2 regions of the Paenibacillus sp. FSL P2-0121 genome follow, and region 1 is predicted to be linked to the other one. Evidence: a T-box and tRNA genes for the amino acid it is inferred to sense, from the RefSeq annotation. Region 1 holds a T-box; the other holds one or more tRNA genes.

The links. A T-box is a leader RNA that pairs with one kind of tRNA and senses whether it is charged. The one in region 1 lies ahead of argS (arginine--tRNA ligase), so its partner is inferred to be a tRNA-Arg.
Region 2: it has a tRNA-Arg gene. The T-box ahead of argS (arginine--tRNA ligase) is inferred to sense a tRNA for this amino acid. The anticodon was not compared.

The regions. Positions count from the first base shown of each region.
Region 1 covers NZ_CP150245.1:5,676,434-5,686,302, forward strand. Annotated here, with positions in the region: gene MKY54_RS25095 (collagen-like protein) at 1-1,281, opposite strand, end outside; gene MKY54_RS25100 (hypothetical protein) at 1,327-1,686, opposite strand; T-box leader at 1,936-2,154, shown strand; gene argS (arginine--tRNA ligase) at 2,195-4,060, shown strand; gene MKY54_RS25110 (cellobiose phosphorylase) at 4,117-7,461, opposite strand; gene bglX (beta-glucosidase BglX) at 7,508-9,676, opposite strand; gene MKY54_RS25120 (extracellular solute-binding protein) at 9,786-9,869, opposite strand, start outside.
Region 2 covers NZ_CP150245.1:5,560,088-5,569,956, forward strand. Annotated here, with positions in the region: gene MKY54_RS24565 (serine hydrolase) at 1-264, opposite strand, end outside; gene MKY54_RS24570 (BlaI/MecI/CopY family transcriptional regulator) at 669-1,022, shown strand; gene MKY54_RS24575 (ABC transporter ATP-binding protein) at 1,249-3,102, opposite strand; gene MKY54_RS24580 (hypothetical protein) at 3,434-3,622, opposite strand; gene MKY54_RS24585 (radical SAM protein) at 3,692-5,236, opposite strand; gene MKY54_RS24590 (sigma-70 family RNA polymerase sigma factor) at 5,921-6,490, opposite strand; tRNA gene MKY54_RS24595 (tRNA-Leu) at 6,691-6,769, opposite strand; tRNA gene MKY54_RS24600 (tRNA-Arg) at 6,789-6,865, opposite strand; tRNA gene MKY54_RS24605 (tRNA-Gly) at 6,876-6,950, opposite strand; tRNA gene MKY54_RS24610 (tRNA-Lys) at 6,987-7,059, opposite strand; tRNA gene MKY54_RS24615 (tRNA-Asp) at 7,074-7,151, opposite strand; tRNA gene MKY54_RS24620 (tRNA-Met) at 7,177-7,253, opposite strand; tRNA gene MKY54_RS24625 (tRNA-Val) at 7,344-7,419, opposite strand; tRNA gene MKY54_RS24630 (tRNA-Glu) at 7,509-7,583, opposite strand; gene MKY54_RS24635 (hypothetical protein) at 7,754-7,963, opposite strand; rRNA gene rrf (5S ribosomal RNA) at 8,201-8,317, opposite strand; rRNA gene MKY54_RS24645 (23S ribosomal RNA) at 8,455-9,869, opposite strand, start outside.

The DNA of each region.
Region 1 (9,869 bases):
AGTCTCTCCTGCTCCGGTAGCACCCGTTGCTCCAGTTGCTCCGTCTGCTCCCGTTGTTCCCGTTGCACCCGTAGCTCCAGTCTCTCCTGCTCCGGTCGCTCCGGTAGCACCCGTTGCTCCATCCGCTCCAGTTGCTCCCGTTGCACCAGTCGCACCAGTCACTCCATCTGCTCCTGTTGCCCCAGTCTCTCCTGCTCCGGTCGCTCCTGTGGCACCCGTTGCTCCATCGGCCCCCGTTGCTCCAGTCGCCCCAGTTACTCCGTCTGCTCCTGTTGCCCCTGTCTCTCCTGCTCCAGTCGCTCCCGTTGCTCCGTCTGCTCCCGTTGCTCCTGTTGCACCTGTAGCTCCATCTGCTCCTGTTGCCCCAGTCTCTCCTGCTCCGGTCGCTCCCGTTGCTCCTGTTGCTCCATCCGCTCCCGTTGCACCAGTCGCGCCAGTTGCTCCATCGGCTCCTGTTGCCCCAGTCTCTCCTGCTCCGGTCGCTCCTGTTGCACCCGTTGCTCCGTCAGCTCCCGTTGCACCAGTCGCCCCAGTTACTCCGTCTGCTCCTGTAGCTCCAGTCTCTCCTGCTCCGGTCGCTCCTGTTGCACCCGTTGCTCCATCGGCTCCTGTTGCACCTGTAGTTCCATCGGCTCCTGTTGCCCCAGTCTCTCCTGCTCCGGTCGCTCCTGTTGCACCCGTTGCTCCATCCGCTCCCGTCGCCCCGGTTGCACCAGTTACTCCATCTGCACCTGTTGCCCCAGTCTCTCCTGCTCCGGTCGCTCCAGTTGCTCCGTCTGCTCCCGTTGCACCAGTCGCCCCAGTCACTCCATCTGCCCCTGTTGCACCTGTCGCTCCAGTCTCTCCTGCTCCGGTCGCTCCAGTTGCTCCATCGGCTCCGGTCGCTCCCGTTGCACCAGTCGCACCGGTCGCACCAGTTATCCCTTGCGTTACACCAAGCAATTCTGCATGTACAAGTCGATGGGCAGTCACAATCTGGCCAACGCTATTTTTTCCCCATACTGAGATTTGAATCGGATCATCTACCAGACTTGTAGTTGTAAAAATAAATTCAAACGCATCAAAATCGGCATAATAATCACGTGTTATAACTTCATTAGGTGCTACATTTATCAGCTCGCTGACATATAAAGTTCTTGTCCCATCCATATAGTATCCTTGAACAAGAGCCATTGATGAATCAATGTCACTTCGGTTATCAATTTTGACAGTAACATGCTGAGTAGGTCTTACACCCCCTACCATACTATTGTCTATCGGTCCGGTAGATAAATAACTCAATTTCTCATCACTCCTTTAACGTTAACTGTGTCACAAAAATAATTATTAAATTAATACTGCCTGCTTCTCCCACGCAACTATGCGATGAGGATCTACCAATGCCCCCGAGTTCTGTTTTCCCCAGACTGAAATCCCAACCTCTGCTTCAACTGCTTCTACTGTTGTAAACACAAATTCAAATGCGTCCAAGTCGGCAAAATAGTTCTTAGTTAAAACTTGATTAGGTGCTAGATTTACTGTTTCATTCACATACATCGTTCTTGATCCGTTAAGAAGGAAACCTTGAATAACTAGATTATAAGGATTAAGAGAATCCCGATTAACTACTTTTACGGTTACCAGTTGCGACGGTCTGACCCCTAGGATCGGGCTGTTATCTATAGGTCCAGTAGAAAAAATAGCCATGTTTTATTCACTCCTCCCTTCCACTACAATTTGAAAGTTTAGTGGCTCCGTATAGTAATATTCCTTGGCTTGAGTTAGCGTGTGGACTGTTGTGCAAAGGAACAGCTAGTCCTATAACAAGACAGCCTTCTTTTTCCAAATTTATAATCTACTAAACTGATAATCTAACAACAAAGAGCAACCAAGATTGTTAAGAAGCTAACCACTATTGCTTTTTATGAAATATTAGGTATACTGGTAAAAATTAATTAAGCATCGATGAGCGGGAGAGTAATTAACGAGATCTAGTCCTCAGCGAGCCGGGAGAGTGTAAGCCGGTACAGATCCCTTTAATGAAGCGCACCCGTGAGATGGACTTCTGAACCTTAGTAGGAAGTCCCGGCTGAAGGCCGTTATCCCGTAAGGTGGCTGAACAACTTGTTCAGCAACGAGAGTGGTACCGCGAGCGCTAAAGCCCTCGTCTCTTTTGAGACGAGGGCTTTTTTGTATTTTCAAAGGAGGGTATACCATGTTAAATCAAATCATCAAAGACGGAATCGAGCACAGTGTACAACGTGTATTCAATACCTTAGGAGCTGACTATCCAGAGGACATTGCCATTCTGATCGAACAGCCAGCAAATCTAGAACATGGTGATTATTCATGCAATATCGCTATGCAGCTAGCCAAAACTCTACGTAAATCCCCAATGGTCATAGCAGAATTAGTGAAAGCAGAGCTTCAATTCCAAGGGCGCTTCGCCGGTCTTTTACAAAAAGTTGAAGTCGCTGCTCCCGGATTTATCAATTTGTATATGAATTGGCAAAGCTGGGCTGAACATTCCTTTGAACTGCCTGCCAGCACTGGGGAAAAAGTCATCATCGAGCACACTTCTATCAACCCCAACAAAGCCGCTCACGTAGGTCATCTAAGAAACGCCTGTATCGGCGATACTCTAGTCAGAATTATGAAAAGAACTGGGTATAACGTAGAGGTCCATAACTACATTGATGATCTCGGCAATCAGCTGGCGGATACAGTTGTTGGATTATTAAATATATCTTTAGAAGGGGAACACCAACGTTTCGGTGATTTTTGCTGGGATCTTTATGCCAAAGTGAACAAAGAATATGCGCTGAACCCTGAGATGACACATAAGCGCACAGATATACTGCACTCCCTTGAACAAGGGGGCGGTAACGAAGCCTGGCTGGGCAACCTTGTAGCTGAACGCATCGTTAGAGAGCATGTAGAGGAAATGAAACATTTTGGAATTTATTATGATTTGCTGGTATGGGAGAGCAGTATTTTAAAAGAGGGATTTTGGGCAGCCGCAGCTGAGCTACTGAAGCAGACAGCCGTTTTTGTACAAGAGACTGAAGGTAAACTCGCAGGCTGCTGGGTGCTAAAGCAAGGAACAGAGGCTAACATTGGAGCGGATTCAGAGGAGCATCAGCTCGATAAGGTGCTGGTGCGTTCGAATGGGATTTTAACGTATACAGCCAAAGATATTGCCTATCATCTCTGGAAATTTGGTCTTTTGACCAAAGATTTCTCCTATAGCGAATTCTCGTCCGGTTTATGGACAACTGGATTAACTGGAACCCAAGAATCTTATGGGCAGGCGGACAGAGTCATCAATGTGATCGATTACAGACAGGAATATCCACAACAGATGGTTAAGCAAGCCTTAGGGGCACTAGGTTATAACGAGCAAGCAGACAAACTCCATCATGTGAGCTATGGTGTTGTATCTCTTAGTCCCGCTTCGGCGGCCGAGCTGGGTATAGATATTTCAGAAGGCAAATCTTCTTATGCTATGTCCGGGCGCCAGGGAATCGGGATTAAGGTAAGCGATCTGGTGGAGCTTATGGAACAGAACATTGAGCACACACGTTCCGATAAAGACGGCCTCTCCAGCCGATTGATTGCCACTGCTGCGATTCGCTACTATCTGCTGCGGTTTAATTTAGGAACGGAAATCGTGTTTGATTTCAAACAGGCTACCGAAATATCCGGCAATACCGGAGTTTATCTGATGTATACTTTTGCGCGTGCGACAAGCGTTTTGAGTAAAGCTACGATCCCAATCCTTACAGCTGCCGCACAGCTTCAGTTCCCTTCCGAATTGGAAAAAGCAGAGCTTGCGCTGCTAAGACAGCTAAGCCTCTGGCCCGAGATATTACATTCAGCAAGTATAGAGTTAACGCCAAATACGCTCTGCACTTACGCACATACCTTAGCTACACTGTTCAACAACTTCTATTCTGCATGTCCGATTCTAAAAGGCGATCCAGCTACGATCGAATTCCGCCTCTGGCTCACTTCAAGATTCAAAGACATCTTGGGAGATGTGCTCGAAGTGCTTGGGTTACCGACACCGAGCCGAATGTAAAAAACACAAAAAAGGCAATCTCCGCGCTTAACGCGGAGATTGCCCTTCTATATATGTTACTTATAAATCTCTATCACATTTCCAGCTTCCGTGCTGAGACGATCAAAGTCCGCACGTTTGATGCGAACACCACCACTACGATAGCGGTTAGGTGTACCTTCTGTTTGCACTTCCGTACCGTTGATAGTAATTTGACTAATCTCACGACCTGTAAGGTGATAGATAAAGTCTACCTTAGTGCCTGCATATTCAAAACTAAAGTGCATTCCATCCAGCGAGTCCGGCAGAATAGGGTCAACAATTAAGTCTCCACCTTCCGTACGGATCCCCAGTGCATTCGAGATTAACTGGTTCATATAGATCCCAGGACCGCTGGAATAGATTCTCCAGCCACCTTTAACAGCTACGTCACCATTGCGCAGTTTATCGAAATTCTCCTGTGCCTCATAACGGGTGTTAAATTTACCATCCGAGCTACTGAAATAGGAGTTAGCTTGACGTAGTTCAGCGTTTGGCACCACATCGCGGATTCCGATCGGATTAATCGCTGCCAGACCCTTCCAGACCTGATCGGTTTTACCGAGCTTAGCCATAGCCTCTACATAACGGATATGTGCATGCACATACTGAAGTCCAATTTCCCGGCCAAAGTTAGCCGCTTGCTCCGCACGTTTGAAATGAGTGCTGACCCCGCCAACATATTGAGCTGGACGATTCATCAGACGCACACCGTCAGGGCAGAATAGTTTATCCTGAATGACATCATAGTGTGCTTCGGCCTGTTCCGGAGTAAGCAGCTCACTGATCATACTGCGCGTCATAGGCAGCAGACGGTACTGAATACCTGTTTCTGTGTCACTTGGGTGCACCATAAGCTTAATCTGCTCAGGGTCCTCCATATACAGGAAGCCAGGAATCACTTCGGATTGAAGCATATGAGTATGGAAATCCTTACGGATTCCTTCCACCATCGCCTTCAGTTCCTCTGCCTCAGCTTGATCAACTGAACGAAGTACCTCTGAGAACTGATTAAGTGTCTGATAGGTAAGCGCCACTGTCCAGCTGCTAACCATATACTGCTTCAGCTGTGGATTTGCAGGCTGGAGCGTATCATCCCAGTCTCCATCACCGTAAGAAGACAGATGTGTGTCATGCAGGAAATGATCCTTAATATAAGCAATTTCCTTCCGTGCGTGATCCAGCAACGTCGCTTTTTCTTCTGTAAAGTCAAAGCTGTGCTTACGGGTATACGGTACTGTTGCTCCCAAGATGCTGTAATCCTGAGTTACTGCCAAGTAGTCTCCAAGCACCTTAAGCGGCCATACAATAATATCTCCATGACTTTCTTCTTGTTGTATCTTCGTGTATTTATCAAACATGAACCACTGTGGCCAGTTGCCATCATCTTCATATTGATGACTATACAGCGTCAGCAAAATTTCCCGAACCTGTTCGTATTTTTGCGTAGCCATGAAATATTCCACAGGTCCCTGACATACATCCCGGGTTCCCCAAGCAGCGCCACCATATTGCTCTAAACCATGTGGAACCGAATAGTGAACCAGCATGTTATGTGTGTACCACCAAGTCAGAGCGTTAACCTTAAACAGTTCACCTTCTGTTCCGTCCCCAAGCGTCAGGCGGAAGCCATTCATCACACCAGCATAAAACGCGCGATAAGCAGAAATTTCTTCCTCAGCTGAACGATTTCTTGGAGCAAGTGACTTACCATCCAGAAGCCCTTGAATATTCAAGGTCCATTCACTGCTGGCAGACAGCTCCAGAACTGCTAACGGCGCTTCAGTTGGTTGAACCGGAGAGACAAGTCTACCTTCATCCTGCAGAGTTAACTCCGCACCCTGTACCTGTAATTTATACTGTAAGTCAGGATATTCACCAGCACTTAGTGCGCTTCTGTCAGCCGAGAAGATTACTGCTCCACCTTCTTGCTTAGATTGATATGGAAGCTCGTATTCATTAACGTTCATGGTGATTTGATTAGTGACTAAATAACGATAAGCTCGTCCGCTTTCCGAACGCACATTCAGGAATATCTCTGGCGAATCTTCGGTGGTGTAGTTCGTAATAATGAAGCATTCACCATCTGTTCTGTAATACCAACGAGCATAGTTGAAACCAACCTCAAATAGAGAAGGCATGGTCAGCAAACGATATTCACCGTTCCACTCTACATAAATGCGTTGTCCTGAAGCTTTTGGAATGTTAAGCGCATTTCTTGGATTGGACATTAGCTTGTTGAAATTGGTATTTCCAATTACCACTTGGGAGTTAAAGATCCCGTACATATAAGAAGTTGTTGTGATGACCTTATCATTAAGTCGAGCGTTATCCCCACTCATCAGGATATGGCCGTGTGGCCGTTCTACGCGCATTTCTTTCTCTTTTAATACTACGTGCTCATAATTCTCAGTGAAAAAGGAAAGTAGTGTGTCTCCTTCTCTCTCCTCCTGATAACGAACCGGAAACAAGACCCCGATCTCTTTCTCTGTCAGCGAATCTGCAGCCAGCGGTGCTCCCAGCTCCTTCGAGAAGAAAGAACGTTCAAGTGCTGCTTCAGCTTCTAAAGGTAAATCTTTAACAGCATCCCAAGCCGCAGCAATATCATTAGCAAATTCTAGCGCAGTGATCGCTTCTGGATGATCTTGCTTAAACAATCCGTAGAACACAAACCGTGTTTCCCCGCTCAGCTTCACCCGTTCCGATTGCAGCGCAGTATATGCAAATTCATATTGATAGATCTCATTACTTAATTGCTCACGACCCAAGCTCTCTGGTTGGTTGGTTTCTTTATAGGACAGTCCAAAGAATTGAAAACCGTCTGTTGAGAAGCTTGTTGCCTTGGTAAGTGAACCCTGTTGCAGATATGGGAATTTCCCGCCCTGCGGCTGATTCTGTCTAGAGCAAACAACGTACCCGTTGGATTGATCCTCAAATACCGCATGATCGATATACTGTGACAGGTAAGCTTCATTACTGCGGACAGCGGCGATATCAGCAATCCCTACATCCTGTCCGTACACAAGATCTACCTCTGCATTTTGTCCAGTAAGCTTCACATCCCAGAACCAAGCTCCTCCTGCAGTAGGGGTGAAAATAACTTGATATTCAATATTTTCCGCGGTACCTTCCCAAACCAAACGGTTTCCAGCCTTACGTACAGTGCTTGAAGAATGAATGCCCAGCAAAGGAATGGCTTGAATGTTTCCATCATTGTGCACTCGCAAATATAGATTGGATAATGAACCATCCACAATGCTTGGCAGCAATTGATTGATCATTGTCCGTTCGTAGAGGACTTGGAACAAGTCCCCGCTGTTTGTAAAAGTGAAGGATAGATCCCCGGCGTTTAAACGGATGTTAGTATTCAAATTAGTAGTCATATTATACACTTCCTCCATTACGGCGTTACTGCCGTATATATTCTACTTATGCTAATGTTAAGCAAAAATCCCGTTCTTTAACCTCATTGCTGTTCGAACCGACGAATAATTTAAATCGTCCCGGATCGCTGCTAAAGCTTAGATCGCTATGATAGTAACGAAGCTGCTGTTCGGTAAGTGTAAAGGTCACTTCACGACTTTCCCCTGGTGAGAGGTTGATTTTGGCAAAATCCTTCAGTTCCTTCATTGGTCTGACGACCTCTCCGGAAATGTCTCGGATATACAGCTGCACTACCTCTTCCCCATCCACTTCTCCAGTATTGGTCACCGTAACTTTTATTTCAATAGGCTGATTTTCAGTCATGATATCACCGGACAGAATTGGTTCACTATAGCTAAATGTCGTATAGCTCAGTCCAAAACCAAATGGCAAAAGCGGTTCATTAGGAATGTCCAGATATTGCGAGACATAACGTTTGTCGGCACCCGGAGCATGAAGTGGGCGTCCAGTGTTGAAATGATTGTAATAGACTGGAATCTGCCCAACGGATACCGGGAAAGACATCGTTAATCTTCCTGAAGGATTCTCATCTCCATAAAGTAGACTGGCAATTGCCGCTCCGCCTTCACTGCCCGGGAACCAAGCTTCCAGAATAGCATCTGCATGCTCGTACACACCGGCCAAGTCTAGTGGACGTCCATTAAACAACACCACCACGATAGGCTTATTCAGCTGTTTCAGACGTTGTAAAAGCTCAAGCTGCGCTTCCGGCAAACGGATATCTGAACGGCTGCCCGCTTCTCCACTCATCTCTGAATGTTCACCAAGCGCCAGTACAATCACATCAGCTTGCTTAGCAGCCGCTTCCGCCTCCAGCCACTGTTCCTCTGTAAAGCTATCGACTCCAGAACCTTCTGCAACAGTAATCTTACCCGCACCTGCGCGAGCTTGAAGTGCTGGTGCAAGACGGCTTGCCTCTTCCGTTGAACCCAACCACGACCACGGTCCAAGAATATCTCCGCTAGTAGCAAACGGTCCAATTAGCGCAATCCGTTGCTCTGCAGCAAGCGGCAGAACCTGATCATTCTTGAGCAGTACGCAGGATTTAGCCGCCAACTCACGCGCCGCATTTCGATGATCTTCACAGAAGATTACCTCACGCTCTTTCTCGACGTCAGCTCCGCGGAACGGATGCTCGAACAAGCCCAATCTTTGCTTCAATTTCAAAATACGAAGCACAGCTTCATCAATAATCTTCTCATCTACTTGTCCATCTGCAACAAGTGCCGGAAGCTGATGAACGTAACAAGCCGTCATCATCTCGATGTCTACACCAGCTTTGATGGCTTTAAGTGCTGCCTCAGCCTCATCCTCGGCGACACCATGTGGGATCAGTTCCTTCACTGCACCCCAATCCGAAATCAATACGCCATCAAATCCCCATTCTTCGCGAAGCAGCTGGCGAAGCAGCTTGACGTTGCCGCTTATCGGAATCCCATCAATCGTATTAAATGAAGTCATGACCATTTCTGCACCTTCATCCAGTGCTGCACGATAGGCCGGCAGATAATATTCACGCAGCTGCCGCTCCGATAAATCCACCGTATTATAATCGCGACCGCCTTCGGATAGACCATAGGCAGCAAAGTGCTTAATACAAGCCGCCAGACGATCCACATCACCAGTCAAGTCGCTTCCTTGAAATCCGCGCACAAACGCACGGGCAAACCTACCATTCAAATATGGATCTTCTCCTGTAGATTCCATTACTCTTCCCCAACGTGGGTCCCGTACAAGATCCGCCATTGGCGCATAAGTAACGTGCACACCGGAGACCGCCGCTTCTTTAGCCGCAATCTCGGCGCTCAGCTCTGCGCGATCCATATCCCAAGAGCAGCCAATTGCCAGCGGGACCGGAAAAATCGTCTTGAAGCCATGCACAATATCCGCCATCATCAGCAAGGGAATGCCCAATCTATTTTTGCGTAAATGGGCTTCCTGAACCGCGATGACTTGCGCTGCACCTGATAGACCAAGTACAGAGCCGCTGCTCTCGATCATGTGGTCCGTAATTCCCATGGATGCCATAGGGCCAGTGATTTGTCCTCCATCCTCTGCCCCTTCATAGAAATTAGCGGCTAGCTGCTGCAATTGTGCAATCTTTTCTTCAAGCGTCATCTGGTTCAACAAGGTAGTCAGTTGCTGCTCATTCATTTCAAATCCTCCATTGTTCAATTCTGCCGATGCCTATGAATGGAAAAACCCGTGTGCAAGAATTGCACGCGGGTCCTGTAGGTTCATTCCTACATGCATAGGGCGAAAGCTATTTTTTTAGATTGTTTAGTTCATCTAGAACCGGCTGAACGAGGGATTGTTTGCTCTTAACCCATTCTTTCCAGTTCGCCTC
Region 2 (9,869 bases), 120 kb from region 1:
GGTCATAATTTTTGTCAGTGAAGCAGGATAAACCTTGGCTCCCGCACTTTCTTCGTAAATGGCTTGATCAGACTCTCTGTCATAGACATAAATATATGGACTGGCATAAGTGTTCTGTCCAAAGAATGGCAAGACCTTTTGTGAATCTAAATTCAGTTTACTTGCTGTTCCTATTAGCACTCCGAGAAGAACAATTGTGAATACTGATATTCTTACTAACTTGGGTTTCCTGTTCTTTAGCTTGCTACGTTCACCTTTCTCCATTTCCATTTTCTCCCTATTCTTCTTGGTACAAAGTATAGATTCAATACCTTAAAAATCTAGGTGTGTAGATCTTAAATTTTTCTTAAATAAATGGTTTGTGCTTTACTATTCTTCTCTACTTCATTAGTATCCAGCCGTACACGAACTTCAACCGAGCGTTATATATAAAATGTTTCAAATAAATAGTGACATCAAAAAAATATCATCTAAATATTTTACTGCAATGTTGGTATTGCCTAACGTTGATTCTTTCTTTGTAAATCACTCATATATCCCTTAATATGCTCCAATAACAAACCAGTAAATTTTAAGAATAAAAAAATATGATGTCACTATTTTAAGATTGATATATTGCAATTTAGCAATTATAATAAACACAACCTACTATATGAAAGGTGAATGAAATGAAAAAACTGCCTAGAATCAGTCAAAAAGAACAAGATGTGTTATTGGTTTTTTGGCGAGATGGCGGAAATTTAACCGCATCAGCCATCGCAGATAAAGGGGATGGATTGGGTATTAATACCGTTCAAGCAGCGGTTCGGAATTTATTGAAAAAGGAATATATTGAAATTTCTGACATTGTATATAGTGGCACCGTACTAACAAGAAGTTATAAGCCTGTTATAAGTGCAGAACAATATGCTGCATATCAGTTGCAAATTTTAAAAATAAATGCTAAGAATTTTTCAGTATCGAACTTTGTAGAACATTTTAAAGAAAATAATGAGTTAGATTGTTTAAAAGAATTGAAGTAGTTATATAAATCCAAGTTTAATCTCACCGTAGTTAAAGATAAAATTCATATAGGACGAGTATGAAAACTGAAAAATTAAGTATGTCAAGCATTTTGTTGATATATTATATAGACATCTGTTTATTCCTTCTTCGAGAATTACAACAATACAGGAGTATCAGATGTTTTTCCATTTTCACCTTTTGGACACTTTGTCAAGCACTGATTACTGCTTTGAGCTCTTTATATTATTTCAACAACTCACCTGCAAGAGCAGGCTCTTTAATGAATCCTTTATAGTTGTCTGCTTGAATGTCATACAGCTCCGCATATATTTTATTATTGCTAATCAGAAAATCATGATCACCCACAGCGTCTACTTTTCCTTCGTGTATTACAATTATTTGATCAATATTTTTTATATTAGTGAATCTATGAGTAATAATTATATTAATCCTCTCTGTTTTTTTATTTACCATATTTTCAAAGACTTCACTTTCTGTCTTAGCATCTAAAGCTGCTGTTGGTTCATCAAATACCATAACGTCTGCTTCCCGGACGAAACTTCTTGAGATAGCAAGTCTTTGCCATTGTCCTGTTGAAATATCCTCACTATTTTCCCATCCAATCAATAAATTTGTATCAAATTTCCTATTTAATTCATTAATAAAATCATGTGCTTGACCTAAGACGGAAGCTTCTATTATAACTGGCATATTGTTAATATTATCAACCATTGAAATTCCAATATTTTCTCTTATTGTAAGCGGAAACTTCACAAAATCCTGGAACATCGCGCTCATTTTCTCAAAATAGGCTTTCTTGTCGTACATAGTTCTATTAATGCCATTGATTAATATCTCGCCTTTTGTTGGTGCATATAACCCTAAAATGATCTTGATCAACGTAGTTTTTCCACTTCCGTTATATCCGACAACTGCATAATCAAATCCCTTTTTTAATGTCAAATTTATATCTTCTAATATATGGTTACATGAGCTTGGATATTTAAAATAAACTCCTATAAACTCAATTGAATCCACGACAAAATCCTTTATTAAATCCTCCCTAACTTCCTCGCTTTTTATTGAATTTATTTTGTTTAACCTCTCAAAGCTCAATAAATACAAACAATTTTCATATAGTGTCAAAGCACAGCTTATTAAATTGATCAAAGCATTTTGCAGCTTGGTAGCAGTTTCAATACTCATTATGATCACACCGATTGACAGTTTACTCATAATACCATTAACAACTATAATTATTTTCAATAAATAGGTCAGTAAATGTTGAATAGAATCACCTACTGTAGATTTTATAGTCAAAGTTCTTTTTACATTTTTATCTTGCTCAATTATCTTTTCAAAAATATTATTAATGATATTCTGTATAAAAGATATGTTGGAAAATAATTTCATTTCTTTGAAATTTTCATATGTAACTATCATATCCTTTAAAGAACTATAGTACCTAGTTTTTTCATATCGTTTATCATATACTTCAAATAACTTTGACATAGATTTTAAATTAATTATTGTACTTGGGACTATTGATAGTATGATGATAATCACTATACTTATCTGGTAAGATGCCAATATACTTATTGTACCAACGAATAAAGTCATATTCATGATAATCTCAACAATGTTATTCAAAATACCTATACTTCTCACTGTTGACTCGTCATTTGTTTTTTGGATGTCATTATGTAGTCTTGGATCTTCGAAATCTTGCATTTCCATGCTGTCTACAATTTCAATAGTTTTATTTGTTATATACTTATCAACTAATACAGTATAAATTTCCTTTACATAATTTGTAGTTTTATTAATAATTAATTTTATTAGTACAATAATGAAATGAAGAAGAAAGAGATATATTATGATAATATAATCTTTGTTGTCATTTATTAAAAGAGAACCTATTTGATCTATTATATGCTGCCATACAATTAAGTTTATGATATCAGGTAAAGCCATAACAGAACTTAAAACTAAAATTAATATGAAGTATTTTTTTGAAGAGGCGAATAATACGCTTAGAGTAGTTTTTATAATAGCAAAGTAGTTACTAAAGTGTCTAAAATTGTTGAATTTCTTCATCTCAATTATCCTCCAGTATTAATTGTGTTCTAAGTACTAAGGACGTGACTAAACCCTGAAGAATAATGTGGTATGGATATTGTATTTCAATATAGGTCATAGCCTTCTGAAGAGTAACTCCAGTCTAACAACCTTAGATTTGAATACAACAGTGTCTTCGTCGGTATTGGACGAAGACACTGTTGTATTGTGAAACTCAATTTCTTGCCGCGTCGGAGTTATACGCGTTGTTTACAGAACCGACGCAAGAGCAATTACAATCAGGTTCTGAAATTTTATTTAACTGAATAGTTCGTTAATTGAGAATTACACATACTGCTGGTTTGTAAAACTAGTTTCTTGCTGCGTCTTGGTTAGCCGCTTCATTTACAGAACCGATGCAAGAGCATTGACAACCAGTTCCTGAAACCTTAGTAGCTGCTTGGTTCGCTAATTTAGAGTTACACACACATGGCGCACGAAAAGCTATGCTCTCATTGTCAATAGCTTGCTGTTGATATGGATTCATAATTTTCAGCATATTCTCACCTCCTTTCATTATGTATTTATCCAGGTTTAAATGAGAACAATTAAACCGAGAAATTAATTGTTATAAAAGAACATCTTCGTTAAAGATTGCTAATTGTTCCGGTGATGTCCTAAGTAAGTTGTGATAATTCCTTAAACTACGTTCTGTTGTACTTCTATAATATTCACACTCTGCAAGATCAGGTTCCCTGACTCCCGAAGAATCCATTCTGTCTACATAACAACTACTACAAAGTTTAGCAGCCCAACAATCAGAGCAAATATTTTCCCAAACTTCGGAAAATTCATAAACATATTTTTTATAAATCTTTTCCTCAATAATCCCTTGATTTATATTTCCTATTGAAGGACTGTTTCCTATCCTTTCACATGCGAGAAAATCGCCATCTGCGGAAACAAATAATCGTCGGGATCCAACAACACAACAACCGTTCATTGGCACAAAATTAGTAGCTCTTTTTGTTACGCTTCTTTTATGAATTCTATCAAGTGAATTAAAGATAGTTTGTTCTTTAATTTCTTCCAAATTGCTAGTAATACTGATTTGCTTATCCTGCCATTGTCGTAGCGATTGGTCATTATAATCGGAGCTTTTAAGCAATTCTTCAGGCACAGTACCAGGACCGGCATAACCTAATTGATATCGGAAATCTTCATGAGTAAAATCTAAATTTGTAAAAAAGTCATCTATTTGAGAAACCTTTTCTTCGCTAAACGGAGGCATGTACACCGCATTTGCACTTATGTGCATTTCCTTACCATTTTTTCTAGCTACACTATTTAATAATTTGAATTTCTTGAAAACGTCATCAAATGAGCCTGAGCCATTCTTATAGACTCGATACATATCATGTATTTCTTTGGGACCATCAATGCTACAAAGAATAGATAAATTGTCAACGGTAGAAAAATATTCAGCCATTTTGGGGGTTAATACAGACAAGTTAGTAGTAAAAGAAAATTGTATAGTCCTTCCTGCTAAAGCAACCTTCGAGTATTCAATAACTTCTTTTAATAGCTCGAATTCAAGTAAAGGCTCTCCACCGTAAAAAGTAATAGAAACTTCCTGCTGATCCCCATAAAGTTTCATGTAATCAATAGATTTAAGCGCCGTATCAGATGACATTCTTTTTGAAGTAAACGCCCGATTGTGAGGATACCCATCATGGTATATACAATAGCGACAACGCATGTTGCATTTTCCAGTTAATTCTAAAATGAGTTGCGTTGTCCCTGTATTCATTTCATTTTTTATATACTCTAGGGATATGTCATTATATAAGTGCTTAATTTTGAATCCTTTGAATAAATCCTCCTCATTAATTGAAGTCATTAATTCATCTACATTAACGTTGTGAGCATAAATATATTGATTTAATTCATCTAAGCTTTTATTAGAGGAAATTAACAATTCAAATAACTGAGCTATATCATTGTCAAGCATCACAACCTTACTTGTACCACTATCGTAGAAGTAGTAAAAGTTATGTTCAGAGAATATCTTCCCTATGGAAAGTGCTGTTTGTGCTGGTTTTTCTTTTTTGTATTCTTGGATGTAATTAAAGAGTTCTGAAAAGTTTTCGAAGTTATCTTTATATAGATCCATTTCATTACCTCCTGCCATTAAAATACAACTCTTGAATATTATTATAGTAACATATTAAAAAAATATCAACACATTAATTTTTTAATATGTTACTTTCGGTCTTACCACATCTAGGTTATGAAGTTTAGTAGGCGAAAACTCTACTTGATAAGACTAAACCGAGCCCCATATTTTAATAGACAACTTCGCATAGAAACCTGCAACACTCTAAATCAAAAAAGAGCAGCATAAGCGCTGCTCTTTTTTGCTAGGCTAGAATCGGAGTCTTAATACTTGAATTCATACGAATAGGAGTTTATTGTCTCCAGAACCGTACTATTTTCCACAAATTTTGTTATATGTACCACCCGGTAGGTATTCCCGGAATTGACATAGTTAAACCCGTTCGAAGCATGTGAGCCCATGCTCGAGAAAGACTAGGTCCAAGACTTCACATCAGACCATTGATTGCTGCTGTTTTACCTCTTTTGTAGGGTGAGAGTAATAGAAGTATCATAATCCGTATAAATCTTTATTGTTCTCCCACTCTCGATAGTCAGCGAAACAGATGTCACCGAGATATACTATAAAGGGTATTATTATCTTCTCCTGTACAGCAGGTTCAGCATATTCTACTCTCTAAGGTCATGCAAATAAAGATTTCTTCGTAATTCCCCTCTATTTTTTTCTTATTCAGATGTTTCTTCATACTCCACTTCCGCCATTCTTAAGAAGCAGCTTCATTGCTCTGCGCCTGGCTCTGGTCAAATAAGATCTAATATTCACCGCTTGGACATCCATAGAAGCAGCAAGCTTGTGATCACTCCATTCAAGAATGTACTTGTTATACAATAAAGTCTGATCCCGTTCTGATAACTCACTGAGTATCTTGGCAATCTCTGTGTAATCCTCCTTGAGGCTATACATCTCCTCGATGCTAGGCTGCTTGTCGGCTATTTGCTCTATACTGTCAGCGGTTATCCCTGAAGAGGTATGATTCAGATGTCTTTTGCGCTGCTTCGCATGATTAATACTAGTATTATGTACGGTATGGACCAGATAGGATACTTGTTTATGCAGGTCTAGGGAACGCAATAATGCGGCTTTACTGATTAGTCTGACGAAGGACTCCTGTATCATATCATCAACAACATCATAGTCCTGCAAGATCTCATAAGCCTTCTTTTTCATAATAGGATAATACCTATCGTATAGCTCTGTTAGAAATACAACATCCTCGTTAACTTCTACAGTAGATAGGATGGTGAAGAACATGAATATTCTCACTCCCTTTAATTTACATTATAATACATAATAATAGTTTATCCACCTTATTATGGAAGTGATGTATGATTCACAATATATGCTACTAGAAGCATTCAGCGAAACAAAAAGACCACTCTAAATAGCTATATTTAGAAAATAAAAAAAACTTGTAAAATTGCTGGAAGCAATCTTACAAGTTTTTTTCGATATACCGGTGAGAGGACTCGAACCTCCACGGTTTCCCTCTCGATTTTGAGTCGAGCGCGTCTGCCATTCCGCCACACCGGCAAAGTATTAAGTTAAAATATGGCGCGCCCTGAGAGATTCGAACTCCCGGCCTTTTGATTCGTAGTCAAACGCTCTATCCAGCTGAGCTAAGGGCGCAAAATTTATATGGAGCGGACGACGGGAATCGAACCCGCGACCCTCGCCTTGGCAAGGCGATGCTCTACCGCTGAGCCACGTCCGCACACGGTATGTATTGATGTCCGACTCACTAAAGAAGTGAGCCATGAAGGACTCGAACCTTCGACACCCTGATTAAAAGTCAGGTGCTCTACCAACTGAGCTAATGGCTCATAAAGCAAGAAAATGGCGGAACCGACGGGATTCGAACCCGCGGTCTCCTGCGTGACAGGCAGGCATGTTAGGCCAACTACACCACGGTTCCAGAAGAATAATTGCTTAATGAAAATTGGTTGCGGGGGCAGGATTTGAACCTGCGACCTTCGGGTTATGAGCCCGACGAGCTACCGGGCTGCTCCACCCCGCGTCAGTAAAAAAAGTATTAATTCCCTTGGATCCCCCGGAAAGTATCCGGAATCCTCAGTGAAGCATTAACTTCACTTTTGGGGATGTGTTATGGTGGAGGCTGAGGGGATCGAACCCCCGACCCTCTGCTTGTAAGGCAGATGCTCTCCCAGCTGAGCTAAGCCTCCATATAAAGAAGCAACTTAATTATCATAACATAATCAAATCTGTAATGCAACCATTTTTTCTAGAAGTCTGATGCTGTTTCAAGAAGAAGTGGTGACCCGTATGGGATTCGAACCCATGTTACCTCCGTGAAAGGGAGGTGTCTTAACCCCTTGACCAACGGGCCGTTTTAAAAACAAATTGTTTTGACAACAAAAAAGATTATATCATGTATTATTAAGTATAGCAATACCTAAACTAATTATTTTTCTTTTTACTCTTCCCTAGGTAATAGATTGATATGAAGCTTTTGAGCTATTATCTCAACGATTTCACCTATAGTTCTATCATTCGTGTCTAGATGCTGCTTAAATACCTCGTGATCAAGCCCTCTGATGCACCTGTCGATCTGCTGAGCAGCCCAAGAGTCTTTTCCTTCACTCTAATGCTTAATCTCTTAAGCAAGGTCTCTCGGGAGGCACACAAACTAAAATGATAAAGCTCTATACCTCCATCAATTAACTTGCCGATGATTTCCCTGCAATAATCCGGATTCACTAGGGTCATAGGTACGATAATTATTCCATCATATTCGCTAGCTATATTTTTCTTCGATAAATTTCATTTGCGGTTTCTGTCTTCGCTGGACCAAAAGCACCATTTATCCATATAATCATGATCATTTGCCTCCATGATACTAATTTTCATTCAAAAACCACTTCACAGTGATTGCCTATCCTTATAATAAGCTGCTAAATATCGTACAAAAAGACCACTGTCGATTACTCAACAGTGGTCTTGCGTGCTTGGCAACGTCCTACTCTCCCAGGACCCTTCGGTCCAAGTACCATCGGCGCTGGAGGGCTTAACGGTCGTGTTCGGGATGGGTACGTGTGGAACCCCTCCGCTATCGCCACCAAACATGGGCATTTGCGCGTAAATGCATCAGGTTCATCGCCAAATGCTGAATGAATTCATCATCACACAGTCATTTGGACTATATAAATCTGAGCTTGATTCCTGAAAACTGAATCCGAAACGAATCTGCATTCTACGTATAGGATAAGCCCTCGACCGATTAGTATTGGTCAGCTCCATGCATTGCTGCACTTCCACCTCCAACCTATCTACCTCGTCGTCTTCAAGGGGTCTTACTAATTGGGAAATCTCATCTTGAGGGGGCTTCACGCTTAGATGCTTTCAGCGCTTATCCCGTCCGTACGTAGCTACCCAGCCATGCTCCTGGCGGAACAACTGGTGCACCAGCGGTACGTCCATCCCGGTCCTCTCGTACTAAGGACAGCTCCTCTCAAATTTCCTGCGCCCACGACAGATAGGGACCGAACTGTCTCACGACGTTCTGAACCCAGCTCGCGTACCGCTTTAATGGGCGAACAGCCCAACCCTTGGGACCTACTTCAGCCCCAGGATGCGATGAGCCGACATCGAGGTGCCAAACCTCCCCGTCGATGTGGACTCTTGGGGGAGATAAGCCTGTTATCCCCAGGGTAGCTTTTATCCGTTGAGCGATGGCCCTTCCATGCGGTACCACCGGATCACTAAGTCCGACTTTCGTCCCTGCTCGACTTGTAGGTCTCGCAGTCAAGCTCCCTTATGCCTTTGCACTCTGCGAATGATTTCCAACCATTCTGAGGGAACCTTGGAACGCCTCCGTTACTCTTTAGGAGGCGACCGCCCCAGTCAAACTGCCCGCCTGACACGGTCCCCGTACCCGGTAAGGGTACTAGGTTAGAACCTAGATACGATCAGGGTGGTATCCCAACGGCGCCTCCACCGAAGCTTGCGCTCCGATTTCTACGGCTCCCACCTATCCTGTACAGATCGTACCCAAATTCAATATCAAGCTGCAGTAAAGCTCCATGGGGTCTTTCCGTCTTGTCGCGGGTAACCTGCATCTTCACAGGTATTAAAATTTCACCGGATCTCTCGTTGAGACAGCGCCCAAGTCGTTACGCCATTCGTGCGGGTCAGAATTTACCTGACAAGGAATTTCGCTACCTTAGGACCGTTATAGTTACGGCCGCCGTTTACTGGGGCTTCGGTTCATAGCTTCGGGTTACCCCTAACCACTCCCCTTAACCTTCCAGCACCGGGCAGGCGTCAGCCCGTATACTTCGCCTTGCGGCTTCGCACAGACCTGTGTTTTTGCTAAACAGTCGCTTGGGCCTTTTCACTGCGGCCCCCTCGTGCTATTCACACTACCGGGGCACCCCTTCTCCCGAAGTTACGGGGTCATTTTGCCGAGTTCCTTAACGAGAGTTCTTCCGCGCGCCTTAGAATTCTCTTCTCGCCTACCTGTGTCGGTTTGCGGTACGGGCACCTTCTCCTGGCTAGAGGCTTTTCTTGGCAGTGTGAGATCATGACCTTCGCTACTACAATTTTCGCTCCCCATCACAGCCCAGCCTTAACGATGTGCGGATTTGCCTACACATCAGCCTCACTGCTTAGACGG